DNA from 3 places in the Arthrobacter sp. 2762 genome. Region 3 is predicted to be linked to each of the others. Evidence: predicted binding sites of a transcription regulator. Region 3 holds the regulator's gene; each other region holds the start of a gene.
What was found. Region 3 encodes Rex, which represses fermentation and respiration genes when NADH is low (regulators of the CRP and FNR family bind a similar motif). Its sites were predicted from a motif close to CTTGTGAANNNNTTCACAAG; they were not measured.

Region 1: the regulator Rex is predicted to act here: its motif matches at 2,142-2,161, upstream of ABIE18_RS01100 (queuosine precursor transporter).
Region 2: the regulator Rex is predicted to act here: its motif matches at 1,973-1,992, upstream of ABIE18_RS06680 (glyceraldehyde-3-phosphate dehydrogenase).

What each region holds. Positions count from the first base shown of each region.
Region 1 is NZ_JBEPSI010000001.1:222,572-229,083, forward strand. It holds gene tgt (tRNA guanosine(34) transglycosylase Tgt) at 1-1,090, shown strand, start outside; gene ABIE18_RS01100 (queuosine precursor transporter) at 1,183-1,893, opposite strand; gene ABIE18_RS01105 (TetR/AcrR family transcriptional regulator) at 2,216-2,878, shown strand; gene ABIE18_RS01110 (TIGR01777 family oxidoreductase) at 2,875-3,774, shown strand; gene ABIE18_RS01115 (hypothetical protein) at 3,774-4,187, shown strand; gene ABIE18_RS01120 (methyltransferase family protein) at 4,268-4,882, opposite strand; gene ABIE18_RS01125 (MFS transporter) at 5,276-6,512, shown strand, end outside.
Region 2 is NZ_JBEPSI010000003.1:16,607-23,118, forward strand. It holds gene ABIE18_RS06665 (zinc ribbon domain-containing protein) at 1-715, shown strand, start outside; gene ABIE18_RS06670 (YaaA family protein) at 717-1,481, opposite strand; RNA gene rnpB (RNase P RNA component class A) at 1,539-1,930, shown strand; gene ABIE18_RS06680 (glyceraldehyde-3-phosphate dehydrogenase) at 2,212-3,699, shown strand; gene ABIE18_RS06685 (hypothetical protein) at 3,771-3,980, shown strand; gene ABIE18_RS06690 (HNH endonuclease family protein) at 4,103-4,903, shown strand; gene ABIE18_RS06695 (acyltransferase domain-containing protein) at 4,888-5,757, opposite strand; gene def (peptide deformylase) at 5,762-6,334, opposite strand; tRNA gene ABIE18_RS06705 (tRNA-His) at 6,471-6,512, opposite strand, start outside.
Region 3 is NZ_JBEPSI010000009.1:106,689-113,200, reverse strand. It holds gene ABIE18_RS16865 (histidine phosphatase family protein) at 1-400, opposite strand, end outside; gene ABIE18_RS16860 (YceI family protein) at 616-1,167, shown strand; gene ABIE18_RS16855 (hypothetical protein) at 1,362-2,063, shown strand; gene ABIE18_RS16850 (hypothetical protein) at 2,329-3,225, shown strand; gene ABIE18_RS16845 (redox-sensing transcriptional repressor Rex) at 3,274-3,981, opposite strand; gene ABIE18_RS16840 (glutaredoxin family protein) at 4,065-4,319, opposite strand; gene ABIE18_RS16835 (HAD family hydrolase) at 4,484-5,299, shown strand; gene ABIE18_RS16830 (DUF559 domain-containing protein) at 5,419-6,384, shown strand; gene ABIE18_RS16825 (30S ribosomal protein bS22) at 6,509-6,512, opposite strand, start outside.

The sequences.
Region 1 (6,512 bases), on a different contig from region 3:
CAAAGCAACAGTCAAGGCCGTGCTGCCGGAGTCGATTGCCGGGCTCGGCGCGCAGGCAGTGCTTGCCAACGCCTACCACCTGTACCTGCAGCCGGGCCCTGAGATCCTCGACGCCGCTGGCGGGCTGGGCGCGTTCATGAATTGGTCCGGACCGACGTTTACGGATTCCGGCGGATTCCAGGTGATGAGCCTGGGCTCGGGGTTCAAGAAGGTCATTGACATGAAGAATGTGGACACCTCCGGCCCCGATGACGCGGTGGCGCCCGGCAAGGAACGGCTGGCGCACATTGATGACGACGGCGTGTGGTTCAAGTCTCACCTCAACGGGGACCGGCGCCGCTTCTCCCCCGAGATCTCCATGCAGGTCCAGCATCAGATCGGCGCTGACATCATGTTCGCGTTCGACGAGCTGACCACGTTGCAGAACTCCCGGGCCTACCAAGAGGAATCGCTGGAGCGGACCCGGCTCTGGGCTTTGAGGTGCTTGGAAGAGCACGCTCGTTTGACTTCCGCTCGGGTGGGGAAGCCGTACCAGGCACTGTTCGGGGTGATCCAGGGCGCGCAGTACGAGGATCTGCGCCGAAAGGCCTGCAGGGATCTCGGTGCCATGCCGTTTGACGGGTACGGGATTGGCGGTGCCTTGGAAAAGGAGAACCTGGGCACCATCGTGCGGTGGTGCAATGAGGAACTTCCTGAGAACAAGCCGCGGCACCTGCTGGGCATTTCCGAGCCGGACGACATCTTCACGGCAATCGAGAACGGGGCCGACACGTTCGACTGCGTCTCCCCTACCCGCGTGGCACGGAACTCCGCGTTCTATACGCCCTCCGGTCGGTTCAACCTGTCCGGTGCCCGCTATAAGGCCGATTTCGGACCCCTGCAGGATGGCTGCGACTGCTACACCTGCGGAAACTATTCGCGCGCGTACATCCACCACCTGTACAAGGCCAAGGAAATGCTCTCGGCAACGCTGATCTCCATCCACAACGAGCGCTTCGTGGTGAAAATGGTGGACGATGCACGGTTGGCCATCGAGTCCGGGGATTTCTTCGAGTTCAAGGCAGAGACGCTGGGCCGGTACTACTCGTAGCTTGGGCTGTATCGCATCGAGATCGCCGGAAACGTGCGTGGACGTCTGGGAACTTCCAACGAACTGGCACGGCTCCGGCGATCTCGGCAAACTTAGGCCGCGACCGGCCCGTAGCTCGGCTCGCGCTTCTTGATGTAGCCAACCACCAGCACTGTGATCGGCACGAACAGGAACTCCACGGCTGTCTTGTAGACAAAGCCCACCAGGACATAGTTGGCGAACATGCCGAAGTCGGTGATGCCAATGACCGAGGCCGCGATGCTGCAGAAGATCAGGGTGTCCACGAATTCGCCCACAACGGATGAACCCATGAGCCGTGCCCACAAGGTCTTCTCGCCCGTGCGCTCCTTCATTTTCACCAGGATCCAGGAGTTGATGGTCTGACCGGCGAGGAAGGCCAAGAGTGAAGCGAGCACGATCTGCGGGACGGGACCGAGCGCGCCTTCGATAGCTGCCTGCTTGGCGGTTCCATACTCATCCGTGAAACCCGGCAGCACGATGATCACCCAGTAGCAGAGCGAAGCGAAGACTGAGAGAGCGAACGAGGTAATGATGGCCTTGCGCGCCACCTTGAAGCCGTAAACCTCACTCATGACGTCGCCCAGAATGTAGGCGAGCGGGAACAGGAAGAATCCGCCATCGGTGATGATCGGACCAAGCACGACGCCCTTGGATGCGCCGATATTGGACAGGATCAGCACCACGGCCATGATGGCGAGCATGATGCCAAAGTACGGGGATCCGATCGAGGCGAAGCGGGGTGCAGGCTTGCTCAAGGTGCTGGAGCCGGAAGGCGAGGGCATGGGTCATCCATTTCGTAGTGGTTCGCACGGGCGCTGTTGGTTCAGGCACCCTGCTGTATTAGCACTGTGGTTGGTGGGGGCTCGGCCCAACACCAGCTTTATTGTCCCACCCACCAACGCTCTCTCACATCCTGACCCGTTTCCGCGGATCTTCTCTCACATCCGTTGGGGTTTCGGCGGACGAACTCTCACATCCAACGGGGTTTCGGCGGATGATCTATCACATCCAGCCAACTCTTCGGCGATCATTTCTGAACGCGTTCAAATTCGGGGGTATACTCAATATTGAACGCGTTCAAAACTTGGTTCAAGGAGTAGCGCCATGGCAGCAAAAAGCGAACAGACCCGGCAGCTTGTAGCCGACGTCGCACTGAAAATGTTCCGCGAAATCGGCTTCGAGAAGACCACCATGCGTGCCATCGCACAGGAGGCAGAAGTTTCCGTCGGCAATGCCTACTACTACTTCGCCTCCAAGGATGAACTCGTCCAGGAGCTGTACATCCAAGTCCAGAACGAGCATGCGGAGGTTGCGGCACAGGTCCTCAACGACGTCCACGATCTCGCCGGTCGGCTGAAAGCCGTGCTGCACACCGGCGTCGACGTCATGGCGCCCTATCACCAGTTCGGCTCAGATTTCATCGCGACTGCAATCCGGCCGACGTCGCCAGTCAACCCATTCGGCGAGGCGTCCAACGCCGCCCGCGAGGCTTCGCTGGCGATCTTCCGGTCCGCCGTCGACGGTTCCTCCCCCGCCGTCGCCAAAAAACTGCGCGAAGATCTACCGGAGCTGCTGTGGCTTGCCTATATGGGTGTCGCGCTTTTCTGGGTTTACGACAAATCCGAGGGCCAACGGCGCACGCGGAAACTGATCGACGGCGCCGCGCCCCTGGTAGCGCGGGGGTTGTCGCTCGCGAAGATTCCCGGCGTCAGCAAGGTATTTGACGACGTTCTGGGACTCGTCCGCAGCGTGAAGGAAGGCTCGTGATGCCGCACACAGTGGTCCTTGCGGGCGCTACCGGCTTCCTTGGCAGTTACTTCAAGCATCGCTTTGTTAATGAAGGTTGGCAGGTTCGGACGGTCGGGCGGGATGCTTCAACTGATGCTCCATGGAACGACGACGGCGCCATCGCCAAGGTGCTGAACGGCGCCGAACTGCTGGTGAACCTCGCCGGACGATCTGTGAATTGCCGCTACAACGACCGGAACCGCCAGGAGATCGTGGACTCCCGGGTTTTGACAACTCGTGTCCTGGGCCGTGCCGTTGCTCGATGCGCCGATCCGCCTGGGACATGGATCAACGCCAGCACTGGCACCATCTATCGACACGCGGAGGACCGTTCACAATCTGAAGGATCGGGCGTGCTGGGCAGCGGGTTCTCTGTAGACGTGGCCCGTGCGTGGGAGGACGAGTTGGCTGCTGCCAATGTTCCGGACACTCGAAAGGTTCCGCTTCGCATTGCGATCGTCCTCGGTCCGGGCGGCGGCGTGATGACTCCCCTGCGGAATCTGGCCCGGCTTGGTTTGGGTGGGCAGATGGGGCCGGGCACGCAGAAGTTCAGCTGGATCCATGTGGAGGATCTGTTCCGCGCAGTGGTGTTTGTCCACGGGCAGCCTGCACTCACGGGTCCAGTAAACGCAGCAACGCCGTATGCCGTGGATAACCGCGAACTGATGTCGCTGGTTCGGCAAAGTATGGGTGTCCCGTTTGGCATCCCGACGCCAGCTTGGCTGCTCGAAGCAGGAGCGCTCCTCATCCGGACACAGACGGAACTGGTGTTGAAGAGCCGGTGGGTCGAACCCCGGAAGTTGGTCGATGCCGGTTTCAACTTCACGTATCCAGCTCTTGCCGGTGCACTCAACGCGATCGCAAGGGGCAAGTGATGAGTCTGACCGCCCCTTCGGGGGTCTGGACCTACGGGCCAAAGGATCGAGTGGTTTTGGGCTGGAAGGCCTTGGTGATAGGCATCTTGATCTCACACCTGGTGTTCGGCATCCTCTTTGCCCTATCAAACCCAACATGGGGCGTCGTTTTGTTCGTCTTCAGCGCCCCACCAGCTTGGGCAATCGGTGCCGCGGTGGGCTCACTCTTGGGCTTGGCGCTGCGACGCATCCGAAACCAATGGATTCACGTCGCAGCATTCTTCACGACCGCGGCACTAATGTGTGTCCCCTTCGGAGGTTTTTGGAGTCCCACAGCATGGGCCTTTCCGTTGAGCATTGCCGTCGCAGCCGGAATCGCGCGCCTCTCCATTTGGAAAATCGTCCGCATCAACGACGCACCTTCTCTCACATAATTACCGCCTCCCCAGAACGTTCTCTCACATCCCGACGCCTTCCGGGCAACGTTCTCTCACATCCCGCAGCGCGCGAGGGATCATCGGCGCCGTGATCTTGTGCCTAGGTAGCGGCGAACCCTTTTCGCGTATTCCGCATAGGGTCGCCCAAAGGCCTCCAACAGCGCAGCCTCTTCGCGCAGTACACCCCTGTGATCCACAAGCATTCCGATCGGCAATGTCACGAGCACCCACGATGAACCGGCGAGCGTCCCCACGCCCAAATGGATGAGCCACCACCCCACGTACATAGGATGGCGGGTCAATGCATAAGGGCCGCTTGTTACGAGCTCCCCAGGCCTCTCCAAATCGAAAGTGCCCGTCGAGCGGCGGTCTCGTTCAGCCAAGGCCCAGGCATTCAGCCCACCGCCAATCGCCAGCAGACCGGAACCCACCATCCTGTGAAGCGCGTGGGACCCCGGCAACGGCCAGGGGCTGGCCCTTCCGAGAAGGACCATCATGGTCACTCCGGTCACTTGGCCCGGAGGAAGGGGCAGGTTGCCGAATAACCTCCTCAACGTCAGCCGAGGGCCCGGGGATGGCTGAGAAAAAGTCGCCATGTCTGAACAGTAACCCCGCGATCCGCTCTTGTCCGCAGCAAGGAAACAGGACGTGACAAAGAATCCGCCGAATGCGGTCAGCATGTGACAGAGCATCCGCCGAAACCGAACAGGACCTGATAGAGCATCCGCCGAAACCGATCAGGACCTGATAGAGCATCCGCCGAAAGGCCAAAGGATGTGAGAGAGCATCCGGGGGGACCACAGCGCAACGGTGGGATCAAAACAATGCCGCACCCCGCCGTCGTGCGTCAGGGCGTTCAGGGCGTTCAGCGCCTGAAACCTAAGGAAGTGTTAGGAAATGGCCTCCGACGTTGGCTGTGCCGTGCATCACCAATAGTTTGGATTATGTCCTCTTCACCCACGGAGGACCTTTCTTAGTCGACGAAGAGCCATGCGCAAGGACGCCATGAGCAAGAGCTTCATGGACAGAACGAACTCATGCAAGACACGGCTGCCATCGCAGGCGCCGTCCAGGAAGGTTCATTGATGAGCACCCAACAAGTTGCGCCCCTCAGCGAGGCCGCACAGACACGCAAGGCCGTGAGCAACATCCTCAAAGGCTCCGCGGGCAACCTCGTGGAGTGGTTCGATCTCTACGTCTATACGGTTTTCGCGGCATATTTCCAGTCGCACTTCTTCAACTCCTCGGACGATCTGCAGGCTGGCCTTGAGGCGATGGCTGTCTTCTCGACGTCGTTCCTCATGCGTCCGATCGGCAGCTGGTTCTTCGGCCGTTACGCTGACCGCAAGGGGCGCAAGGCCGCGCTGACCCTCAGCGTGACCATGATGTCGGCCGGTTCGTTTGCCATCGCGATCCTGCCAACCCAGGACGTGATTGGGCTCTGGGCACTGATCCTGCTGGTCTTCATCCGGGTGGTGCAGGGCTTCTCGGTCGGCGGCGAATACGGCACCAGCGCCACCTACATGTCCGAGGCTGCGACTGCCAAGCGCCGCGGCTTCTTCTCCAGCTTCCAGTACGTAACACTCATTGGTGGGCAGATGCTGGCCCTCTTGGTACTCGTGATCCTGCAGAACACCATGAGCAAGGAAGACCTGACGGCCTGGGGCTGGCGAATTCCTTTCGCGATTGGTGGCGTAGCTGCGTTGGTTGTCCTCTGGCTTCGCCGTTCCATGGAAGAAACGCTTTCCGCCGATCAGCTCCGCGCCGCCCACGTGAAGGTTGAAGGCGAGGCACAGCCGGGGACAATGAAGCTGCTGTTCACCAAGCACTGGAAGCCGCTGCTCATCTGCATTGGCATCACGCTGGGTGGCACCGTGGCGTTCTACACGTACACCAACTTCATCCTGAAGTTCATGAACGATACGTCCGGCATCGCCAAGACCGATACCTCTGTTATCAACTTCTGGGCCTTGTTCATCTTCATGTTGCTTCAGCCGGTCTATGGCCTGATTTCGGACAAGATCGGCCGCAAACCGCTGCTGATTTGGTTCGGCGTTACGGGCGTACTGTTCACGTGGCCGCTGCTCTCCACGCTGTCCGGAACCAAGGATCCGTTCATGGCGTTCCTGCTCATGCTCGGCGGCCTGCTCATGGTGGGCGGCTACACCTCGATCAATGCGCTGGTGAAGGCTGAGCTGTTCCCGGCATCGATCCGTGCCCTGGGTGTTGGGCTGGGATACGCAATCGCGAACTCGCTGTTCGGTGGCACGGTTCCGCTGATTGGCGCCGCTCTGCAGAAGGCCGGGCAGGTGGACATGTTCT
Region 2 (6,512 bases), on a different contig from region 3:
ACAACTGAAATTGCTTGAACTGCAGGGACTGGATGCCAAGCTCAAATCGTTGGCCGGCCGCCGGAAGGTGCTGGAAACGGATCCGCGGATAGCTGACCTGCAGGATGCACTGAATGTAGCCAACGGTGAACTTGGCGCTGCCAAGATGGCGGTGCACGACGCCGAAGCTGAACTGCGTCGTTCCGAAGCGGACGTGGAGCAGGTCGCCTCCCGCATCGAACGTGATGAGGCCAGGCTCAACAGCGGAACCGGTCTCTCCAAGGACCTGGTGGCGCTTCAGAGTGACATTGCATCCCTTAACAAGCGGCGCTCCGACCTGGAGGACGTTGAGCTTGAAATCCTGGAGCGTTTGGACACCCTGCGGGAACGCCAGGCCGCACAACAGGCCATCGTGGATGACATCCAGGGTTCATTTGCCAGCATCCGCGCCGAATTGGATGAGGCAATTGCTGAGATCGCGGCCGAGGAAACCGTGGTCCGCGGACAACGTGCCGCTTTCGCGGAGGCCCTCGACGCCGGAATGCTTGCAGTCTATGAGAAGACGATTGCCAGGCGCGGTGTCGGCGCCGCCAGGCTCTTCCACGGTAAATCGGAAGGTTCGGGCATGATGCTCAGCCCCGGCGACCTCGCTGAAGTCAAGGCCGCCGCTGACGACGACATCGTTTTTTGCCCTGATTCAGGATGCATCCTGGTCCGTTCGGCCGAGTGGAACTGACCTAGCTGCCCAGAATGATGTTAAGGGCGTGTGGCTTGCGGGCCGTGCCGGGGACGAGTTCCGCCCGCCAGATCTCTTTGGCCGCTTTTAGCAGTTGATCAGGTGATGCGGGCGCCTTCCCGCGCCTGGTCAGCAGATGCCTGGCAAACTCACCCCGGGTGTGTTTGGCGAAGTGGCTGACCACCGTGCGCTTGCCGTTTGCCTCGTTGAAAACGTTCACTGTGACGGTCTGCGCTGCTGGTGGTGCCCACGCAGCTGCGTACGTGCTGGAACGGCAATCAACCAGCAATTCTCCTTCAGCCCGTTTCGCGAGGGCCGCATTCAGGTTCGGCTTCCAGAAGGAGGCGAGGCGTCCGACGTCGGGCAGTGCCGTTCCCATGGACAGCCGGTAAGCCGGCACATGGTCACCAAAACCTATGGCACCCCACAGTGCCGAAACCACCAAAATCGATTCGGTTGCCTTGCGTCGTTGGGCCGGCGTCATGGAATTGAAGCCGAGCGCGTCATACAGGACTCCGGAGTACACCTGGTGGGCCGGCGCCGCCGGTTCTGCGTGCAGCCGGGTATTACGTTCGACGTCGTCCTTCAGCGAGGGGCCTACGCCAAGCAATGCCAGTGCGTCCTCGTGCGCACTGACGGTGCCCAGCGATTCCAGGACCTTGGCGCGGTACGGGTTGAGCTCCGGAAAGCTGAGTGACTCCCATTCGACGGCGGGACCTTTGACGGCGGGGGTCTTGCCTTCGGAAGGCGGCAGCAGAATCAGCACCAGACGATATTACCGGGGACCGAGGCAACCCTCGACGCCGGTAGACTGGACGGCGGATGGGTTGACCAGGCGGTCGCGCGTCACGGAAGTGGCTCGAGGAACGTCCGGGCTCCGCAGAGCAGGGTGGTGGGTAACGCCCACTCGGGGTAACCCGCAGGCCAGTGCCACAGAAAACAGACCGCCTGCGCGTGGTGGTGCTTGCATCAGCACGCGGCAGGTAAGGGTGAAACGGTGGTGTAAGAGACCACCAGCTCCCTGGGTGACCGGGGAGGCTAGGTAAACCCCACCCGGAGCAAGGCCAGACAGGACACGTTTGAGGGCTGCTCGCCCGAGTGTCCGGGTAGGCTGCTGGAGGGCGTCGGCAACGGCGTTCGTAGATGGATGGCCGCCACTCCTTTGCCGGCAACGGCAAGGGATGACAGAACCCGGCGTATCGGTCAACCCATCCACATTTGCCACTGAGGTCCCGGGCATACGTCCATTGTGACTGCCATGTGAGTGATTTCACGCCCTCCGGCACCCAAGAGGGCGCCCTTCCGCCTTAGACTTGTTATGAACGTAGATGTTCTGCCGCCGGGACTGCGTTCGCAGCCGGCGGTCTTTTCTTTGCAATCGTTCAAGGCGCTGTGGGTGGACCGAAGCCCGGCCAGTGCCCGTGCCGCAGGATTACTCCGGGCGGCCGCCATCTGCATACGAGGACGTATGTGGTTGACCCAAGGAAGGTAGTTCTGTGAGCCAGACGTCAGATTCTTGTCTTGATAAGTGGATGGGCCGGGAGGCTCTCGCCGAGGCCATGATTCCGGTGATCGGCCGGTTGTACCGGGAAAACAACGTGGTCACGAGCATCCACGGCCGGAGCCTGATCAACAAGTCGACCATGAACATCCTGAAGGCCCACCGCTTTGCGCGCCGGATGAGCAACACCGAGCTGCTGCTCGAAGAAACCGCACCCCTGTTGAACGCTCTTGCTGAGCTGGAACTCGGTGCGGCCGCAATCGACATTGCCCGTCTCACGGAGAAGTTCCGCGTCGAGGGCAACGGCACCTCCTTGGATGAGTTCCTGCGGGCAGAGCTCGCCGAAATCGTCGGAAAGCGTGGCGCTGATGACCGCACCAGCACCGACGTCGTGCTGTACGGCTTTGGCCGCATCGGCCGCCTCCTGGCCCGCATCCTGATTGAAAAGGCCGGTGGCGGGCATGGCCTGCGGCTGCGTGCCATCGTTGTCCGCAAGGGCGCCGAGAACGACCTCGTCAAGCGTGCCAGCCTCCTGCGCCGCGACTCCGTACACGGTTCCTTTGAAGGAACCATCCGCGTGGACGAAGAAGCCAACACCATCACCGCCAACGGCGTTCAGGTCCAGGTCATTTACTCCGACAACCCCGCAACCGTGGACTACACCGCCTATGGCATCAAGGACGCCCTGGTAGTGGACAACACCGGACGTTGGCGCGATGCGGAGGGCCTGTCCCAGCACCTGCAAAGCAAGGGTGTTTCGCGCGTCCTGCTGACGGCTCCGGGCAAGGGCGATCTGAAGAACATCGTCCACGGAATCAACCAGTCCGACATCTCCGATGACGACAAGATCGTCACGGCTGCGTCGTGCACAACCAACGCCATTACTCCGGTACTGAAGGCCATCAACGATAAATTCGGTATCATCCACGGCCATGTTGAAACGGTGCACTCGTTCACGAACGACCAAAACCTGATCGACAACTTCCACAAGGGAGACCGCCGCGGCCGTTCGGCAGCGCTGAACATGGTTATCACGGAGACAGGTGCAGCCAAGGCTGTTGCCAAGGCGCTTCCGGAACTTCAGGGCAAGCTCACCGGTAATGCGATCCGCGTACCTACCCCGGATGTGTCCATGGCGATCCTGAACCTCAACCTTGCCAACGGCACCACACGCGATGAGGTCAACGACTACCTCCGCGAAATGTCGCTGCACTCGCCGTTGCGGAAGCAGATCGACTACATCGACTCGCCGGACGTTGTCTCCAGCGACTTCGTTGGTTCCCGCCGCGCAGGCATCGTTGACGGTCTGGCCACTATTTCCAACGACAAGAACCTCGTGCTCTACGTTTGGTACGACAACGAATTCGGCTACTCCTGCCAGGTGGTCCGTGTCATGGAGGAAATGGCCGGCGTCAACCCGCCGTCCTTCCCTGCCCGCGACATCGTGGCGCCTATTGCAGTCCTTGAGGCAGCCAACGCCTAAACCGGGAAGTATTCGCGGGTTTCCCGGCTGTGTTACTGGTATCAGCCGGGAAACCTGACCAAAATGGGTTCATGGAAAATGAATCGACTTTGGAACACGAGACAACGCTGGAACACGCGCTGGATGTAGCACGGGCCAACCACAAGCAGGCACAGAAACTGCTGGACCAGGCCGTGGCAGCAAACGCCGCGGGGGACGTCAGCGACGAACGCGTCCAGCAATTGCGTACGCTGTTGGAGGTGGCTGCTGAAGACCTCCAACGCGTTATGCGTGAGCAGTAACCCGGGGAAGTTCCCCATCACTGCAGTGTGACTTCTCCTACACACTGTGGATATCGGCTCTGGCTGTCGGTGCCGTGTCCTACGCTCGAAGGACACCACCCACCCCAACTGGACGGAGCCCCTTGAGTATCACCTGGTCTGCCTACAAACGCGCGCGCAGACGATCCCGCCAAGCCTGGGCCATTCTAGGATTAGTGGCCGCAACCCTGGTGGCAGGACTGTCTTGGTTCTTCACCACGGGCCAGTTCAATGCGGCCGAGCCATGGGTCGCCGGTCCCAGTGATGCGCCGGTATTTAATCCGGCTTGGATGAAACCCATTACCGGCATCGAGGCCGTTCCCGCGGAGAAGGCAAGCGCGGCACTGGCACAGCTGGAAGTTAAGGGACGGGCATCCCAGGAAGACTATGAGCGAACCGCATTCGGCCAGGCGTGGCTGGATGCCGATCGAAACGGGTGCGATACCAGGAACGACATCCTGCGCAGGGACCTGTCGTCCGTGGAGTTCACCAGCGGTTCCTCATGCAAGGTTGCCACTGGAGAGTTTCAGGAACCCTACACGGGCGTCCACGTGACCTTCCGCCGGGGCCAGGACACCAGCGCTGATGTTCAGATTGACCACATTGTCGCCCTGGCCGACGCATGGCAGAAGGGTGCCAAGCAATTAACGGTGCAGCAACGCCAAAGGCTGGCAAATGATCCGTTGAACCTGATTGCGGCTGATGGGCCCGAGAATGTGAAGAAGGGCGCAGGCGACGCCGCCACCTGGCTCCCGCCGAACAAGAACTTCCGGTGTCATTACGTAGCACGGCAGATCTCCGTCAAGGCAGCCTACAAGCTCTGGGTTACGCAGGCGGAGAAGGACGCCATGATGCGCGTCCTCTCTTCTTGCCCGGATCAGCAGACCATTTACAGCGCCAGGTGACCGTGTCCCAGTTGCCAGGTACCGCCGTCGTCGATTCTCTCAAGGACTATGCGCTGGAGCGAAGTTTCCCGGGGTAGTTTGTCCAGGTTCTCCAGGCCCCGCTGCCTGAACGTGAAGTACACGGCATCAGTGGGGGCATCGGTGCACCGATCCAGGGTGAAACGGCAGGCGAAGGATGCGATGTTGCTGTTGGGAAGCCTTTCAACCAAGTAAGGATCCAGCATCCAGGACTCGCACGTGGCCACAGTGGCCGGCTTATCCGGGAAATAGTGGGGAAAGAACGAGCGCGCCTCGTCAAAGCTGGCGTCCACCAGCGCGGGGGAGAGGCCGCCGTCCTCAGGAATGTGGACGCCCAGGACCCAACCGGATGTGTATGCCATGTTGCCCCCTGGCCCGTCGTCACGCCCGCTTCGTATCAAATGGAATTGCAACCGGCCGAGCCGGAACAGATTCCCCGCCATATGTAACGTCAGCCAGCTCCAGGTGTCCAAACCGAAATGTCCATGGACGCGGCGGTTGATGCGGAGCTGGAGCCCCACGTCAGCCAGGGTGGCTGCTGACACGTCGGCGCTGATTCCCAACTCCACATGGTACGCATGGACTCTGGGCGCGAAGCGGAGCAGTGCTTCGATCCAGACGGTCTCGCGGGGCTGGCCGGGAGAAATCGGGTTGGGCGAAATCTGGTCGGGAGAAATGCTATCGGCCGGAAAAGTGCCAAGCCGTTGCTGCAGCAGTTCCAATGCGTCCAAGACGTGGCCGCTGGGGTTTCCGTCCAAGAGCGCGGCGCATTCCACGGCGTCCTCGCCTGTAATGTCCAGGAGCTGAAACAACTCTGCATGGCGTTCTTGGTTCATCGGATCAGTGTCCGAAGGGATCAGGGTCGACGCCAGGCATCCATGTCAATCCGGCAACGCCCCAACCGTTCTTCTTGGCCTGCTTCATTGCCTTCCTGGCATATCGGTCCACAAGTCGGTTGACGTAAAGCTTGCCGTCCAAATGGTCGTACTCGTGTTGCATGACTCGGGCGAACCAGCCCGTAGCTTCGAAGTCGACAGGGTTTCCGTCACCGTCAAAGCCTTGGACACGGGCCCACTCGGCGCGCTGCAGAGGGTAGTGCTCTCCGGGGAAGGACAGGCAGCCCTCTATGTGCTCTTCCGGGTCGGGGAGGGCTCCGGAGATCTTTGAGAGGGTCAAAACGGGATTGACCAGAACGCCTTGGTCAGGCGCGTCGTCGTCGTTGGCGTACTTATACACAAAGATGCGCTTCCCGACTCCCACCTGGGGCGCGGCGAGGCCCACTCCGTTCGCGGCTTCATTGGTTTCGAACATGTCGGCGATGATTTTTCGGAGATCGTCGTCGAATACTTCGACTTCGCTTGCCCGACGGTGCAAAACGGGTTCGCCCCAAATGGTCACTGGCAGGACGGTCATGTCAGCTCTTCCTTAGTCGATCGCTGTGTTCCGGAAGCAACCCATGGGACTGCAGGCGGGCCAAAACAACACAAAGGCCGCACCGGATAACCGGTGCGGCCTTTGTGGAAACCGGCTTTTGAGCCAATCTCGGCGGGGTGAGCGACGGGGGTTGAACCCGCGACCTCCTGGACCACAA
Region 3 (6,512 bases):
CCAGGACCCGGGCGGCTTGCTCTTTGTATGGCTCGCCCCAGGACGGGCGGAGGGGGTTCCGGAAATAGAGCCAGTGCTTGGGCTTCAGGAATTCGCTGCGCGTGGGGTGGAGTCCTTCGAAGTGGTTTTCCGCTTCGATGATCCTGGGGTCCGTATGGATGTCGAGGTGGAGCGCCTCGGCAGTGGGCATTGCCGTTTCCTGGGCGCGCGTCAGCGGCGAGGCGACCAAGTGGACAATCCTGGCACCCTCGCTTGCGCGGACGGCAAAGTGCTCAGCCAGCATGCGGGCCATCTCCCGGCCCCGCTCGGAGAGATGGAATTCAGGCAGCCGGCCATAGAGGACGCCATCGGGATTATGGACCTCGCCATGGCGAAGCAGATGGACAGTTGCTTGGGGCATGTTTACCAGTTTCTCAAAGAAGCGGGGCGATCCGAAATCTTCTACCGTCAGTAGAACTCAAAGTTTTCTCAAAATGTTCCGTGGAGTTGGAATAAAAGATGCATATGCATGTTTATACTAGACATGAAGCTCGGTTGACGCTTCAAGTAAACGTCTCAACCAGTCGGCCGGGCAAGCAAGCGGTACCTTCCACTACATACAGGAGCAACATCATGATGACCCTTCCCGCCAACGTCACCACCGGCATCTGGACCCTCGACGCTTCCCACAGCGAGATCGGCTTCACCGTCCGCCACGCAGGTATCAGCAAGGTCCGGGGCGTGTTCAAGGACGCCGACGCCACCCTCGAAGTTGGCGAGACGCTGACCGACTCGAAGGTCACCGCAACCATCCGGACGGCCAGCTTTGACTCCGGCGACGTCAACCGCGACGGCCACGTCAAGGGAGAGGACTTCTTCGATGTGGAGAAGTACCCGGAGATCACCTTCGTATCCCGCCACGTCAAGGCAAACGGCGACGGCTTCGATCTTGTGGGCGATCTCACCATCAAGGGAGTCACCAAGGAAGTTTCCATCGAAACCGAATTCAACGGCGTCGCAGTGGATCCCTTCGGCAACACCCGCGCAGGCGTCTCCGGCGAAACCACCATCAGCCGCAAGGACTTCGGCCTGACCTGGAACGCCGTGCTTGAGGCCGGCGGCGTCCTTGTCAGCGACAAGGTTGTCATCAACCTGGAACTCGCGTTCATAGCACCGGCAGCTGCATAACTCCACGGCAGCTTGCACGGGAGTTTGCAAGGCAGTCCCGAGCAAACGGCGCCCCAACACAGTTCCGCTGTGGGGGCGCCGTTTCGCGTACTCGGAAGTCACCCTGCGATTATTCGGGCAAACAGCCTGTAGTTAGCTGCGAAGCAGCTCCGAATTTCCTATGCATCCTTCAACCTGCGGTCTAAAGTGATGCCATGAGTAACCCAGATGAAGCACCAGAGCCTCAGCAGCCCGGCGCCCAGCCTCCGCAGCCCGGCAACGTTCCTCCTGCGGGTTACCAACCGCCGCAGGGCTACCAACCACCCCAGGGCTACCAGCCACCGTCGCAACCTGGCCAGTATCCGCAACAGGGCCAGCCGGCACAACCAGCGCAGCCGGTGCAACCAGGGCAGCCAGGTGGTTTCCACTTCGAAATGCCCACCGACGGACCCCGCAACTTCAATGACGTCCTTCCGCAAGGTGGGTTCTCGGGCCTCTTCAAGACCATGGGCCTGCCTACCGAGCTCAAAGTGTCCTACTTCATTTGGGTCATCTCGGGACTCCTGGGCCTCCTCTTTGGCCTCATCGGGCTTTTCGCCATCATCGCAGCGTTCGCTTTCATGCCGGGAGTTGCCGCACTCCTCCTGGTTCTCCTGATCATCAGCCTGGCTGTTGCAGCCGCCCAGATAGTCCTCGCCATGAAGATGAAGGAAGGCAAGGAATGGGCACGCCTTGCCCTCACTGTCCTCGCCGCGGTTTCGCTGTTGCTCGCCATCTTTGGCTCCATCAACGCCGGCGGACCCGGTGCGGGCCTGGGTGGCAACTGGTTTGGTTTCCTGGTCAGCGCAGTGGCCGTTGTGCTGATGTGGTTGCCGAACTCGCAGCTGTGGTTCAAGGCAGTAAAGGGCGCCGTCTAACCCGCCTGAAGTATCGCCGTCGGGCTCTCATCCAAGCCGCCCTGACAGGTGCACGAGGCCGTGGTGGTCCATCGGACCACCACGGCCTTCATCATGAAGGCGTACGCCATCGTGATGATTTCATCGGAAGCAGGAAATTCCTGCGTGTGATCATCCGCAGCACCGGACCCCGGAGGTACGGTGGAAGCAGAACCAGGCTGGGGGCAGGGTCTTTTTGCTGATCCCGGCAGCCGTACCAGCAGTCGAACACAAGCAAAGGAATGCCATGAGCAACCCTCCATACCCGCCGTCCAACGCGGGGGACGCCAATCCGGGCGACGCCAACACCGGTGATGCCAACAAGGGCGACGCCAACAAGCCTGAGCAGCCGGGCCAGCCATCCACGCCCCAGTATGGCCAGCAGACGCCGCAGTATGGTCAGCAGACTCCCCAATATGGTCAGCAGCCGAGCGCTCCGCAGTATGGTCAGCAGTCCCCGGCTGCACCCCAATATGGTCAGCCCCCGGCTCCCCAGTATGGCCAGCAAACCCCGCAGTACGGCCAGCAGACTCCCCAATATGGTCAGCAGTCGCCCCAGTTTGGTCAGCAGTCGCCGTACGGCCAGCAGCCATCTCCCTACGGTCAGCAGGCTCCGCAATACGGCCAGGACACCAACTGGCCCAGCCAGCAGCCAGGGCCTACTACGGTTCCCCAGCTGGTCAACATCTCCTTCTGGATGATCATCGCAGCGGGCATCCTGTCCGCCATTAGCTCGCTGATCCTGGCCACCACCGGTTCGGATGCCTTCATCAACTCGATGATCCAGCAGGCTGCACAGCAGGGCACTGAATTCCCCGAAGGCTCCCTGGAAGGCATGCGTGGCGGTATTGTCGTTGCCGCAATCATTGGGGCCATCGTGTCCCTTGGCCTCTACGCATTGGTTGCATTCCCGGTCCGCAAGGGCAAGAACTGGGCCAGGATCCTGGGCACCGTCTTCGCGGCGATCTCTGTCCTTGGCCTCGCCGGACTGTTCCAGTTCGGTGCCACGTACGGCATCCTGCAGCTCTTGGTGATCCTGCTGGGAGTTGCCGCAATCGTCCTGCTGTACCTGCCGGCGTCGGCTCCGTACTTCCGCAAGCCGCAGCCTTTCGGCAACCCTTACCAGAACCCTTACGGCCGCTAAGCCACCAAGCTCTTTGCAGTCACGTCAGCGGGCGCGGACCCGGTAAGGCTAGACAGCCTGACCCGGTGTTTGCGCCCGTTGTGCGTGGTACGCCAGGATCTGCAGCTCGGTGGCCATGTCCACCTTGCGGAGGTTCACGTGGGGCGGAACCTGTAGGAGAACCGGAGCAAAACTCAGGATGCTCCGGATTCCGGCAGCGATGACGCGATCACAGACTGCCTGCGCCACTGTGGCGGGCAAAGCCAGCACCACCATGTTGGTGTGGGTGCGCTCCAGGACACGTTCAAGTTCTGCTGAATCGCTGACCCGCAACCAACCCACCTCATTGCCGATCACCATGGGGTCTGCGTCGAAAATAGCCACGACGTCGAAGCCCCGCGACTCGAAGCCGCCGTACCGCGCCAGCGCCTTGCCGAGGTTACCGGCACCGACAATTGCGACCTTCCAGTCGTGCGTCAAGCCAAGGGCTGCGGCAATGTGACGGCTCAGATACTGGACTTCATAGCCCACCCCGCGGGTCCCGTACGAGCCGACGTAGGAGAGGTCCTTGCGGAGCGTGGAGGAGCTGACGCCTGAAGCCTCGGCCAACGCGTCCGATGACACACGTTCCACGCCTTCTGCCAGGAGCGAGTTGAGCGCGCGCAAATAGAGAGTCATCCGGGCCACAGCCGCGGGCGGGATCTGCTTGGCGGCAGGTTCGTTGTCCCCGCTTGTTGCCCCCGGGGACGGTTCCAGCGCAGTCACGGTTTTCTCCATTGCGTCGCTTGTTGTTCCACTCTATGGCCCTTGGCCGGACTCAACAAAAGCCGGTACTTCCGGGTAACAGAGTCCCCTGATCCTCAGCCTTCAAGGACTCTTTTCAAAGTACGGGTCAGGCGCTGCTCGTCGATCTTCCAAAAGTCGCGCTGGACCCCATCCACCAGCACCACTGGAATTTCCTCCGCGTAACGCTCCTGCAGTTCCGCGTTACCGTCGATTGCCTGCTCGGTCCATTGGACGCCCAGCGCCGAGGTAACGCGCTCGACGGCGGCACGCGCCTCCGTGCACAGGTGGCAGTCAGCTTTGGTGAGGAGAACGACGTCGGGAATAGCCATGACACAACGGTAACCGCCCCAACCCTCTCTCACATCCACCCCCCAAACCCCCAACCCTCTCTCACATCCACCCCCCAAACCCCCAACCCTCTCTCACATCCACCAGGGCACCCCCCACCGTGCGCCCTCAACGCCGGGGCCCGGCGATTGACTAGACTCAAGGCATGCCCGACGAGAAGAACGCCGCTGTGGTCGCCGACGCCAAGGTGCCACAGCACACCGGCGAAGCCGCTTTCTTCGACGTCGACAATACTTTGATGAAGGGCGCCAGCCTCTTTCATGTGGCCCGCAAGATGTACGAACGCAAGGCATTCACTCTGTCCCAGGCGGCTGGCTTCGCGTGGAAGCAATTCAAGTTTGTGATGCGGGGCGAGAACATGGACGACGTCCATGCCGTGCGGGACTCGGCCCTGACGTTGGCCGCCGGGATCACCGTGGAGGACATCAAAGCCCTGGGCGAAGAAGTTTATGACGAAATGATCGAGTCCCGGATCTGGCCTGGAACCAAGGCGCTCGCCGAGCAACACCTCCGTGTCGGCCGGAGGGTCTGGCTGGTGACGGCAACCCCAATTGAGGTTGCCACTGTCATCTCCACAAGGCTGGGCCTGACGGGCGCCCTGGGAACCGTGGGCGAGGTCCATGACGGAATGTATACCGGCAAGCTTGTGGGTGACATCCTGCACGGGCCGGCCAAGGCCATCGCTGTCCAACTCATAGCTGACCAAGAAGGCTTGGACTTGGACCACTGCTGGGCTTACAGCGACTCCGCCAATGACATCCCGCTGCTCACTATGGTGGGTCACCCCGTGGTGATCAACCCCGACGCCAAGCTGCGCCGGCATGCCCGCGACAAGAACTGGCCCGTCTACGATTTCCGATCCGGGCGCCGTGCAGCAACCCTGGGGCTGAAGGCGGCAACCGTTGGCGGTGCCATCTACGGGCTGTGGCGTGGATTCTCAAAGTTCCGCGGCCCCCGCTAGCCGTTCCTCTCTCACATCCGAACCCCTTTCCACCGTTCCTCTCTCACATCCTCTTGCGACCCTGACCTACCTGTGGATAACTTCTGCACGCCTAGCGGCTTCCAAGGAACAATGCGGGTATGCAGAATTCGCTACTCAACCAATCAAGCCCGGTCTTGGAGCCCTTCAGCCTGAACGAGGCCAAAGCAGCCGGCATCGATCCCTCGGTCATTTGGCGCAGCAGCAACATCTTTCCCGTTAGCCGTGGCTTGTACCGGCCAAGTGATTGGGATTTCGACCTTTCGTCAGCCGCCCGTTCCCTCTCCTCAGCCAGCCCTGGAGCGTGGATCTCCCACACAACTGCCGCCAGGCTCCATGGTTTTGTCTTGCCAGCGTGGCTATCGGATTCAAATGAATTGCACTTGAGCAAACCGCGACGTCTGCCGTCGGTCCGGCGCAAAGGCATCATCGGGCATACCGAAACGCTCTTCGAGGGAGAGATTGAGCAAGTCCAAGGGATTTGGATGAGCACTCGAGCCCGAACATGGCTGGATTTGGCGCGTCGTCTCCCACTTCATGACCTCGTGTGCGTGGCAGATCAGTTGATTCGCATTCCACGGCCCGACTTTGAGGGGCGCGACGCACCGTTCGCTACTGCCCATGAGCTTCGGAGCATGGTCGAACGGCACAAAAACCGCCAAGGCGTAGTCCGGGCACGGGAAGCTCTGGACCTTATGCGCCTCGGGGCCGACTCGGCTCCAGAGACTTTGCTTCGTTTAGCCATGCTTGATGCCAACTTGCCGGAACCTCAGCTCCAGGTGATGCTCCGCGCGAACGATCCCTTCTCGCCTTCAGCGGATTTGGGTTTCAAGAGCCGTCGCCTCGCGATCCAGTACGACGGCGGCCATCACCTTGAGGAGGAGCAGATGCATAGCGATCGGCGCAGGGATAAGGCGTTTAGAGCAGCCGGTTGGACTGTCCTTGTCTTCGGAAAAGATGACCTTGCGGACAACTTTGGCAACGCCGTTCGGCAGATCAAAAGGGCGCTACGGACTGCATGGATGGATCCATCGGTTGCATCCGGGTTTGCCAGGAACACGATGTGAGAGAACGTCCGGCCGCACCCCACACGATGTGAGAGAACATCCGGCCAGAAGCGTCGGGATGTGAGAGAGCAAAAATGCCCGCCGCCTTGGAAGGCAACGGGCATTCACGCTTGGTGAAGTATCTCTAC